DNA from 2 places in the Terribacillus sp. AE2B 122 genome. Region 2 is predicted to be linked to the other one. Evidence: riboswitches for the same ligand, from Rfam matches in the RefSeq annotation. Region 2 holds a riboswitch; the other holds the start of a gene.
The links. A riboswitch is a leader RNA that binds a small molecule or an ion and turns the genes downstream of it on or off. The one in region 2 is predicted to bind cyclic di-GMP.
Positions count from the first base shown of each region.

Region 1: linked by a shared signal. The riboswitch ahead of AE2B122_RS13460 (HD-GYP domain-containing protein) and the one ahead of AE2B122_RS01245 (competence type IV pilus major pilin ComGC) in region 2 are both predicted to bind cyclic di-GMP.

Region 1 covers NZ_LR700946.1:211,781-217,302, reverse strand. The annotation lists gene AE2B122_RS19425 (methyl-accepting chemotaxis protein) at 1-684, shown strand, start outside; gene nfsA (oxygen-insensitive NADPH nitroreductase) at 711-1,460, opposite strand; gene AE2B122_RS13475 (amidase domain-containing protein) at 1,706-2,557, shown strand; gene trmL (tRNA (uridine(34)/cytosine(34)/5-carboxymethylaminomethyluridine(34)-2'-O)-methyltransferase TrmL) at 2,613-3,086, shown strand; partial or broken gene AE2B122_RS19375 (helix-turn-helix domain-containing protein) at 3,232-3,447, shown strand; cyclic di-GMP riboswitch class I at 3,525-3,610, shown strand; gene AE2B122_RS13460 (HD-GYP domain-containing protein) at 3,669-4,691, shown strand; gene AE2B122_RS13455 (PrkA family serine protein kinase) at 4,790-5,522, shown strand, end outside.
Region 2 covers NZ_LR700942.1:249,251-254,772, forward strand. The annotation lists gene AE2B122_RS01230 (GspE/PulE family protein) at 1-1,386, shown strand, start outside; gene AE2B122_RS01235 (type IV pilus twitching motility protein PilT) at 1,398-2,438, shown strand; gene AE2B122_RS01240 (type II secretion system F family protein) at 2,439-3,644, shown strand; cyclic di-GMP riboswitch class II at 3,730-3,812, shown strand; gene AE2B122_RS01245 (competence type IV pilus major pilin ComGC) at 3,867-4,274, shown strand; gene AE2B122_RS01250 (A24 family peptidase) at 4,345-5,100, shown strand; gene pilM (type IV pilus biogenesis protein PilM) at 5,114-5,522, shown strand, end outside.

The DNA.
Region 1 (5,522 bases), on a different contig from region 2:
GGAAGCCCTATACCAGTCGGAGATAAAAACTTAGAAGCCGCATTAGCGGGACGATATGGTTCGGTTTTATTGCCGCGGGAAGTATATGGTATTCCTCTGCATGCGAAGTCCTTTCCAATTCGAAACGACAATAAAGAGGTAGTTGGAGCTTTCGCAATTGCGGTCCCTCTGGATGCGCAAGAAAAAATGGAAGGGTACATTGGGAACCTGCGTCAAATAATTGACGGCCTCCAGGATAAATTGCACACTGTTTCAGCCCATTCAGAAGAACTTGCGGCCTCCAGCGAGGAAATCGCAGCCCAGTCACAGGAATCCATGCTTCTGACAGAAACAACAGTTGGATCAATAAGTGAGATTTGCCAAATTCAGCAGCAGACCAACATCCTAGGTTTGAATGCATCAATTGAAGCAGCTCGAGCTGGAAAAGCTGGTGCAGGATTTGCTGTTGTTGCAAGTGAGGTCAGGAAACTGTCTTCCCAAACGACGGATGTTACGAAAAGTATGAGCGTCTCTCTAGAGAATATTAAAAATAATATTACTGCTCTATCCGGAAGTGTGGAGCAAATTAGGAATGCATCCGGTGAGCAAGCAGATCTAGTAAATAACTTCAGCCGGCTTATCGATCAATTGCATCTTTTAGGCGAAGATATGGAATCATTCTTTAAATCAGTAACATCTTCATAAAATAGGGCCGCTGCAGCGGCCCTATTTTAATGCTTTGCCCAACCCTTTTGCGTTATAAAATCCCTCATATAAACACGTTTCGGGATGCGAAGATTATCTGTAGCCTGCTCGGTCCAGGTTGTCTTCCGACTGTTTTCAATCCGATCCACATAATATGACTGGATGGTACGGTCATATTCCTCCAACTGAGCATTCAGCAAACCTTTATCCACGTTATATCTGTTTTCATGATAAACACTTCCGAACGGCAGCCGCGGTTTCTTTTCATTCACTTTTTCGGGATAGCCAACAGCAATCCCGAACAGCGGTAATACTTGAGCAGGTACGCCAAGGCTTGCAGAAACACCGGCCAGATTATTTCGAAGACCGCCTATGTAACAAATGCCCAGCCCCATCGATTCTGCTGCAATGGCAAGATTTTGAGCAGCGAGCGAAGCATCAATTGTACCGATCAGCAAAGCTTCTGTTCCTTGAATTGTTTCAGAAATGTCTGCCCGCAGATTGCTTGCCATTTCCTTATGGCGGTAGAAATCAGCACAAAAAACAAAGAAGTGGCCATTGTTCACGACATATTCCTGGCTGCCTGCATAAGTGCTAAGCTCTTTTTTCACCAAAGGATCGCTAACACCGATGATGGAGTACGCCTGGAGGAAGCTCGACGTGGATGCTGCTTGAGCAGCGGAAACGAGTTCCTTGATCTGTTCCTCTGTAAGGCGCTCGGAAGTAAATGATCTTACTGATTTGTGGCTAAGGATAGTTTGCAAAACATCAGACATCGTATTCTCCCCCTTTTTTATAAGGATACACAAAATTGTCAAATTTGTAACTAAAAATGTTTGCGCTTTCATTAATAGAATGAGACAAGCTGATGAAGCATATACTGTCATGATTCTACATACATACAAGTGAGGTGGGAGCATGGAGACATTCATGACTGTTTTATCTGTATTCGTCGTAGGAGGCTTGCTCCTCCTACGAGGATATGCCATGTCATATCGAAGAAAGAACAGGAGGGATAGAGATGGGGAAGAGTGAACAGCTGGCAGATTATTGGATGCAGAGAGTTGATGGGAAGAAGGATGAGAATTGGCTCGTCAACCGGATTGTTTTTCATGAAAAAGACGGGGCGAAGGTTGCACAGATTCGAGGAGAAGGAATAATTCTGAGCGAGGAACACGAAGGGGAGGAAGACATCATTACCTATCGCTTGTGCGCAACTTTTCTCGTGCATAAGCAGCATGCAACGTATCATGAAGAAGAAGTGCATACGCATAGAGCTCGTATGCGAGATGGACAAATCATTCATGATGAGCGAGTTGAGGACGCTGTCCAGCCTCATGTACAAGGGCTTGTCGTCTTTGAGAGCAACGATCAGGATTTTGACCGGCAATTCACCTATGATAGACGGGCAGCTGTTCAGTATGCCGAACGATGGTGGAATGATTATAATCCTGCTTACAAGAAATTTGAAGTCGATTGCACAAATTATGTCTCCCAGTGCTTACGGGCAGGCGGGGCGCCAATGCGAGGGGAACCAGACAGGAATTCAGGGTGGTGGTTCAATGGTGAAAACTGGAGCTATAGTTTCACAGTAGCTAATGCCTTGCGGTGGTATTTGAGCGGATCGACACAAGGCTTACGCGGTAAGGAAGTAGCGGATGCGAGGCTGCTGAGGCCTGGCGATGTGATTTGCTATGATTTTGAGGGTGATGGGAACTATAATCACAATACGATAGTGGTAGCCCGGAACGCACAGGGTGAGCCGTTGGTCAATGCCCATACTGCCAACAGCAGAATGCGTCATTGGGCTTACGTTGACTCTCCGGCTTATACAGAGAACGTTGTGTATAAATTTTTCCAGATTGGGCTATGATCTCTGCTGTGCTATACTGGTAAGGTTGAAAGTTGAAAAGCAGAGGTGAAAGTATATGCCAAGACATATCGTACTATTCCAACCCGAAATCCCAGCTAATACAGGTAATATTGCACGTACCTGCCTTGCGACTGATACGGCTTTGCATCTAATTCGTCCGCTTGGTTTCTCGACGGATGACAAAATGCTGAGAAGATCAGGATTGGACTATTGGCATGACGTGGATATTCATTACTACGATAGTATAGAAGAGTTATATGAAAAATTTCCGGAAGGTGTCTTTTATTATATAGAGAACTTCGGTACCAAGCATTATTCAGATTATGATTTCAGCAATACAGATCAAGATCTGCTATTCGTTTTTGGTCGAGAGTCGACTGGCATTCCGAAAGATTTGCTTGTAGGGAAAGAGGAGCAATGTCTTCGTATTCATATGACAGATAAAGTCCGATCTTTAAATCTATCGAATACGGCAGCAATTATTATTTATGAAGCTCTTCGTCAGCAGCGCTTCGATGGGTTATCCTAAACTGCACCTAGTGTGCAGTTTATTTTTTTATAGTTGTTTAGACATGCATAAAATGGGACAAAAATAGTACTTTCACCAGTTTTATTTGGTAGCATTATACTAATGTAACTTATATCCGGTGGATTTGCTGGTGTGGCAAGGTATAATGGAGTGCATGAATAATATGAGAGATTACACGCTATTGCTTCGGGCATTTGGAGATAAGCTTCGTTATCTGAGAAAAAAACAGATGCTGACACAGGAAGAATTGGCTGGCATGGCGGGTTTTAATCGATCGTACTACTCCGATATTGAAAACGGGAAGCGGAATATTTCTTTTGTTGGCATCAGTAAATTGGCGATAGCGCTAGATGTGGAAATGTGTGAGCTGCTGCCGGCAAAAGAGGACTATCATCAGCTGCTTGATTCGGAAGCAAAACACAACCAGGAAACAATTACATACATATACGGCAGCACTGTTGAAAGGCAGTTACGCAAAACTTGAGGGGCTAAGGGATGAGATTCTATGCCAGCCAGGTGCGAACGAAGAGGGATTCTCAGGCTGCCAGACATGGCAGCTTTTTTTGAAAAAGGAGAATGAAATTGATTTTAAAACGTAAACGCATCCAAGACATACTACTAGGTGATTATTTGGGCAGTGATATTGTCCTGGCAGACAAGACAAAATTAAATAAAGGGACAGTCGTCACTGCAGCTTTACTGGAACAGCTGAAGCATAACAGAGTGCCTTCGGTCGTCGTTGAAACCGAGGAAGAGGAAACTACTGATCTATTTAGCAAGACAGATCGCCTCCAGCAGATGATTCAGCAGCTGCTGGAGAAAGAAACTGATCATCAAGCAACATATAAGCGGAGTATGGAAAAGCATTTTTACACAAATTTGTCTTATATCGCTTTTGAGTACCGCTATGGAAAACTACTTTATGAGGAAGAAAGCATTCGTTTCTTGAAGGATTTGTACATCAAAAGCCTGAAGACAATGGGGAGGAGCAGTCTTTGGCATATGCTTGAGCAAAGAGATCCCTATGCTTTTATTCATTCTTTAGATGTTTTTGTAATCGGTACAATGCTCGCTTACCATATGAATGTCGTCCAGTTGGATCTTTGTGCAACAGGGTATCTATTCCACGATATCGGAAAGCTTGAAATTCCTCGCGAAATCCTCGATAAAACATCTACACTGACAAAAGAGGAATATGAAATTGTACAAACGCATACGGTCAAAGGAGAGACACTCCTGCACCAGACAGGTGAGCCTTTACTAGGTCGTTATGCGCGAAGTCATCACGAACGGCTGAATCGTAAAGGCTATCCAGATGGCGCTTATTTACCAGAACTAGGGATGGATCTGCAGATTTTAGCTGTGGTCGATACGTTTTCAGCTTTGACACTTTCCCGTACTTATCGGGAAGTATTGCCAGCAACAGAAGCTATTCAGCTGATGCTGGAGATGTCGGAAGCATATCCGAAGAAGATCGTGAAGAAGCTGGCGCAGCTGATGCATATTTTCCCTAATGATAAAAAAACACTTCAGCTTGATGATGTCATGCTGGATAAATATACGAACGAATCATACATGGAAATTGGATGGAAGCAGAAGCCGTAAGCAGACGTGAAATGGATTTGCTGGCATTATAGCCAAACCCTGGGCATACATTAAGGTAATCGCCTTTTGTTTAACAATGCCTGGGAGGTTAATGAATGATGAATATATTGGATAAGGTACAGCAGTATCGCCAGGAACAAGAGAAGCTCCACTGGGAAGGAACGCTCGCTGATTATCTGCGTTTGTTGAAAGACCGGCCTTATCTTGCTCAGTCTGCACATTCCCGTGTATATAACATGATCAAGCATAAAGGCATTGAAGAAGAAGATGGAGTAAAAAACTATAGCTTCTTCAAGGACTCGTTATTCGGTTTGGAAGAACCGCTTGAAAAGCTAGTGGAAGAATACTTCCATCCGGCTGCTCGGAGACTGGATGTACGCAAACGAATTCTTCTGCTCATGGGACCAGTAAGTGGAGGGAAATCCACGCTTGTCAGTTTGCTCAAACGAGGGCTGGAGGAATATACACTGACAGATGAAGGGGCAGTTTATGCCATAAAAGGCTGCCCAATGCATGAGGATCCGCTTCATCTGATTCCGGCACATCTTCGCAAGGATTTCGAAGATGAGTATGGAATCCGGATTGAGGGGAATCTCTCTCCATTAAACGTAATGCGCTTGGAAGAAGAGTATGATGGAAGAATCGAGGATGTTGTTGTTGAACGGATTTTCTTTTCCGAAGATAAACGATCAGGAATTGGTACGTTCAGCCCTTCTGATCCTAAATCGCAGGATATTGCAGATCTGACGGGTTCCATCGATTTCTCCACCATCGCGGAATATGGATCAGAATCGGATCCGAGGGCTTATCGCTTTGATGGGGAGCTTAATA
Region 2 (5,522 bases):
ATTCAGTTTGCTAGAAAACATATCGTCATTCCTTTAAGCAGGGAGAATAATATTTTAACTGTTGCAATGCACGATCCAATGGACTACTACGCTATTGATGATATGGAAATGTATACCGGATTTTCAATTAAGCCTGTCATTGCAGCAAAAGCAGATATCTTGGAAGCTATCACAAATGTATACAAAGAGGCTGAATCGGGGGAATCCCGTTCAGATGCCGCAGCTGAAACAGCACCTGCTATACGGATTGTGGAACAGCTTATCAGTTCTGGTGTGCAGTTAAAGGCAAGTGATATACATATGGATCCATATGAAACAGAAGTACAGGTACGCTATCGAATTGATGGTGATCTTCGTCGTGAAAGAACGTTACCCAAGTCCATTCAGGCAGCTGTTGTTGCGCGTGTGAAAATTTTAGCTAATATGAACATCACTGAAACCCGTCTTCCACAAGATGGACGGATAAAGCTAAAAATGGAGAACGCGCACGTTGATCTCCGTATCAGTGTACTACCGACTGTTTTTGGTGAAAAGGTGGTTATTCGTATTCTTGACTTAAGCAATGTAATTAAAGGATTGGATGAACTTGATTTTAGTGATAAAAATTATGAGAAGTACTGTCGTCTGATTGAGCAGCCGTCGGGATTGATTTTATTTACTGGCCCAACCGGATCTGGTAAATCTTCAGGGCTATACGCTTCTATAAATCATTTAAATAGAGAGCAGTTTAATATTATTACAGTCGAGGATCCTGTCGAATTTGAATTGCAGGGGGTAAACCAGATGCAAGTGAACCCAAGCATCGGACTTACCTTCGCAACAGGCTTACGTTCGATTCTTCGTCAAGATCCGAATATCATCATGGTCGGGGAGATTCGTGATAGTGAGACAGCGGAGATTGCGATTCGTGCTTCGCTTACTGGTCATCTTGTTTTTAGTACATTGCATACGAACAATGCGATAGCGTCTATTCCGCGCTTAATGGACATGAATATTGAACCGTATCTTGTTGTATCTTCGGTATCGGGAGTTATTGCTCAAAGACTTGTTAAACGGATTTGCCGAGATTGTAAGGAAGCTTATACACCAACGAATATAGAAATTGATTTACTGGAAAGACATGGACTGGAAACAGATACATTATATCGCGGCAAAGGCTGTAATAGTTGTAAGCAGACAGGCTATAAGGGGCGAATGGCAGTTCACGAACTGCTCGTTGTAGATGATAAAATACGAGAATTGCTTATTCAGCAGCGTTCTGTAGATGAAATTAAGCAAGCTGCAATCGAAAACGGTATGAAAATGTTGATGGATGATGGGATAGGGAAAGCTGTGCAAGGAATGACAACTGTAGAAGAAGTTCTACGGATTACGGTTGATAGTTAAGGAGAGGCAAGATGAAAGATACATTTGATCAATTATTGATGACAGCTATGGAAATGAAAGCTTCAGATATTCATTTAACAGTTGCAGTACCTCCAATATTCCGCGTCCATGGTGTATTAAGGAGGCATCAGGGAGATAACCTGAAACCTCAGGATACTGAAGAAATGGCAAAAGCCATTCTTAGTGATAAGTTATGGAATCGTTTTAAAGAAGTAGGTGAAGTGGACCTTTCTTATAGCATACCTGGCGTTTCCCGATTCCGTATAAATGCATATCATCAGCGAGGTTGTGTTTCGTTAGCAGTGCGGGTAGTTCCGACAAATGTACCGACTCTTGCTGATCTGGATTTGCCAGATGTGTTGAAAATGCTGTCTGGAAAACCACAAGGCTTGCTGTTAGTAACAGGGCCAACCGGAAGCGGAAAAAGCACCACTTTGGCCGCAATGATTCATCATATGAATACGAGTATGCAACGGCATATTATTACGCTTGAAGACCCTATTGAATACTTGCACAAACATAATCAATGTATTATTGACCAGCGAGAAGTCGGGCTGGATACTGATAACTTCGCTAATGGACTGCGTGCTTGTTTGCGCCAAGATCCAGACGTTATTCTGGTTGGAGAACTGCGAGACTTGGAGACAATTTCTACTGCTATCACTGCTGCTGAAACAGGTCATCTTGTATTGGCAACGTTACATACAAGTTCTGCTTCGCAAACGATCGATCGGATCATTGATGTATTTCCCGCTGAACAGCAGCCGCAAATTCGCATCCAACTGGCTAGCGTGCTGACAGCGGTATTATCACAGCGGCTTGTACGTCGGGCAGATGGCAAAGGACGGAAAGCCTTAACGGAATTACTCGTAAACACATCTGCTATTAAAAACTTGATCCGAAACGGTAAAATGCATCAAATACCAAGTATCATGCAAACGTCTCGTGATCAAGGCATGCATACGATGGACATGAGCATTCGTAAAATGATGGCCTCTGGAATCGTTACGATGGATCAAGTGGCACCATTCTTGGAAGAACGAGGTGTGTAGATGCTTTACTATCAATACAATGCCAGAGACATGTTCGGCAAACCTAAGCGCGGTAAAGTGCAAGCCGAAAATAAAACGGAAGCTATAGAAAAGCTCCAAGCGCAGCAATTGATTGTTTTTGAGCTACGCGAGTTAAACCGTACCTTGAATAAAGAATTGTCATTCGGTAAACGAGTGAAAAAGAAAGAGTTTATCATTTTCCTGCGTCAATTGTCCACGTTGATCGAGTCTGGGGTGCCGTTGGTAGAAGCGACTGCTTTGCTGCAGGAACAAACAAAAGACAAGTTCTTAAAAGAAACCCTTAAGTATGTGCGATCTGACCTCGTTGAAGGTGTTCGTTTCTCAGATGCTGTTGCAAAGCACCCTAAGATCTTTCCGGAGCTCTTTGTCAATATGATACGTGCTGGAGAAGCGAGTGGAGAACTGGATGATGTACTCAACAAGATGGCGGTTTATTATGAGAAGCAATATGACATGAGGCAGAAAGTAATCACAGCGATGAGTTATCCATTCTTTGTCGCTTTTGTTGCAGTGGGAATCTGCATCGCGCTTCTAGTTGTTGTCTTTCCTCAATTCACAGGTATGTTTGCAAGTATGGATACCGAACTGCCAGCATATACACAATTTGTTCTTAGCTTATCGGAAGGAATGCAAAAATACTGGTATTTAGGATTTTTGTGCTTGCTGCTTTTTGTTATCTTATACAGAATTATTGTATCCAAGCCGCAGGGGAAACTATTTATGGACACAGTAAAATTGAGGATTCCAGTACTAGGAAGCTTCTATCAAAAAGCCATACTAGCCCGAATGACAAGGACAATGAGTTCGCTTTTGGAAAGCTCAGTCCCAATTTTAGATACTTTACAGATTTCAAGTCGAATCTTGCAAAATAAAGTAATGGAGCAAGTAATACAAGACTGCTACGATACAATTGAAAAAGGTGACTCGCTTGCTGGACCAATGGAAGCACACTGGGCTTTTCCGCCCATGATCACACAAATGATTCGGGTAGGAGAAAAGTCTGGATCTCTTGACGATTTACTACATCGTGCAGCCGATTTTTACGAGCAAGAGCTCGATTATGCTGCTGAAAGATTAAAAGCAATGATTGAGCCAGTTCTTATTCTTATCTTATCTGCAATGGTAGGGAGCATCGTCACAGCTGTAGTAATCCCGATGTTTTCCATGTATGAGAATATACAGTAATAAAGAACTAAAAAAATGACAAAATAAGTGTAAATATTTCATTTGGTGGGTAGATTTTCTATTAGTATTTGATATAATTTTACTAGATTGATAGGAAGCGACGATGAAATAACCTTATGTGGGCACTTGGTTATTTTGGAGCTAGTAGTGCAACCGGCCATATTGATCCATTTTGTTTCCACATGGCCGGAAACGACTACATACCAAAAGGAGTGTCCAAGAATGAGAAAGTTTTTGAGTAAGAAACTGAGGTCGGAGAAAGGTTTTACACTTGTTGAGTTACTTGCAGTTATTGTTATCTTAGGTATTTTGGCAGCAATTGCGATTCCTTCTATTTTAAATTTAATAGGTGATAGCCAAGCTAAAGGTTATAATTCTACAGCTCAACAAATGATTGAAGCTACTCGTTTGGCAGAAGCTCAGTCTGAAACTGGTGCAAAATTAGGTAATAGCATAACTTTAAAAGCGCTAATCGATGGGGATTACATTAGTGTTCCTGAAGCACCAAATGACGGAAAATATGATACTGCGAAAAGTAAGGTTACAATTGAGGGTGGACAAATGACTGCTGAAGTGTGGCTAGAAGGTGGTTCTGAAGCTGTAGGTACTGCTGGAGCTAGCGCTGAATAATTATATATAGTTGGTGAAAATCTCTCATTTTTGAGAGATTTTCGTCTTTACATAAGTAAGGAGTTCTGATATGACAAATTTTCTACTAATATATTTTATTATTTTAGGCGCCGTCCTCGGATCATTCTACAACGTCGTCGGAATGCGTGTCCCAGTAAAGAAAATGTTCCAATCCGAACGGTCTTACTGTCCAAACTGCCAGAAGCAAATAAAAGCATATGACCTAATTCCAGTAATCTCTTACATAGTGCTCCGAGGAAAATGCCGTAAATGTAAACAAAAGATTTCTCCGCTCTATCCTTTCACTGAGCTAGCGACTGGTCTACTGTTCGGATATAGCTTTTATATGATCGGACTGCAGTGGGAACTGGTTACAGCATTTTTATTAGTATCAATGGCTGCGATTTTATTTGTAACAGATATGCGGTTCATGCTCATTCCGAATAAGATCTTAATCTTCTTCCTTCCTCTATTCATCATTCTCCGTATCATCACTCCATTGGATCCCTGGTGGGACTCAATTATTGGAGCTGCTGTAGCGTTTGTCCTGCTTTTCCTCGTCATTCTATTCAGCCGGGGAGGTATGGGTGGCGGAGATTTGAAGTTATTTGTTGTGCTTGGTGTTGTATTGGGCTGGAAGGGTGTGTTACTCACTTTCTTCCTATCTTCTATTATAGGAGCTGTTATAAGTCTAGTCCTCCTATCTGCGAAGATACTCAAAAGGAAACAGGCTATACCATTTGGTCCGTATATTTTGTTAGGCGCATTGATCACTTATTTTCACGGTGACGCAATGATTAGCTGGTACATTAATTCATTCTTTTAAATGAGGGAAGAGCATGTTTAAGAAGCAAAGCAAACAAGTGTACATCATCATACAGGAAACGGTTTTGCGTTATATGGCAGGTGAACCGGCTGGCTTCCGCAAAGGAAATAATTTCGGCAGCTTAGAGCTGCCGCAGGGAACAATCCGCCAGGGGAAACTGGAGGATAGGGATCAGCTGACAAAAGCTGTTCGAAAATTAGTTGAGGAGAACAGCTGGAAAGGGCGTGAACTATTGTTCACGCTGCCAGACCAAGCTGTGACGCTGCGCCAACATCAAGTTCCGAAGCAATTGAAGCGGGAAGAAATTAAGCCATTTCTGTATACGGAGCTGGAGCATACAATTCAGCTGCCGTTTGAAGATCCGGTTTTGGATTTTGAAGTGCTTGAGGAAGGTGAAGAATCAAACACGATCCTGTTTGTTG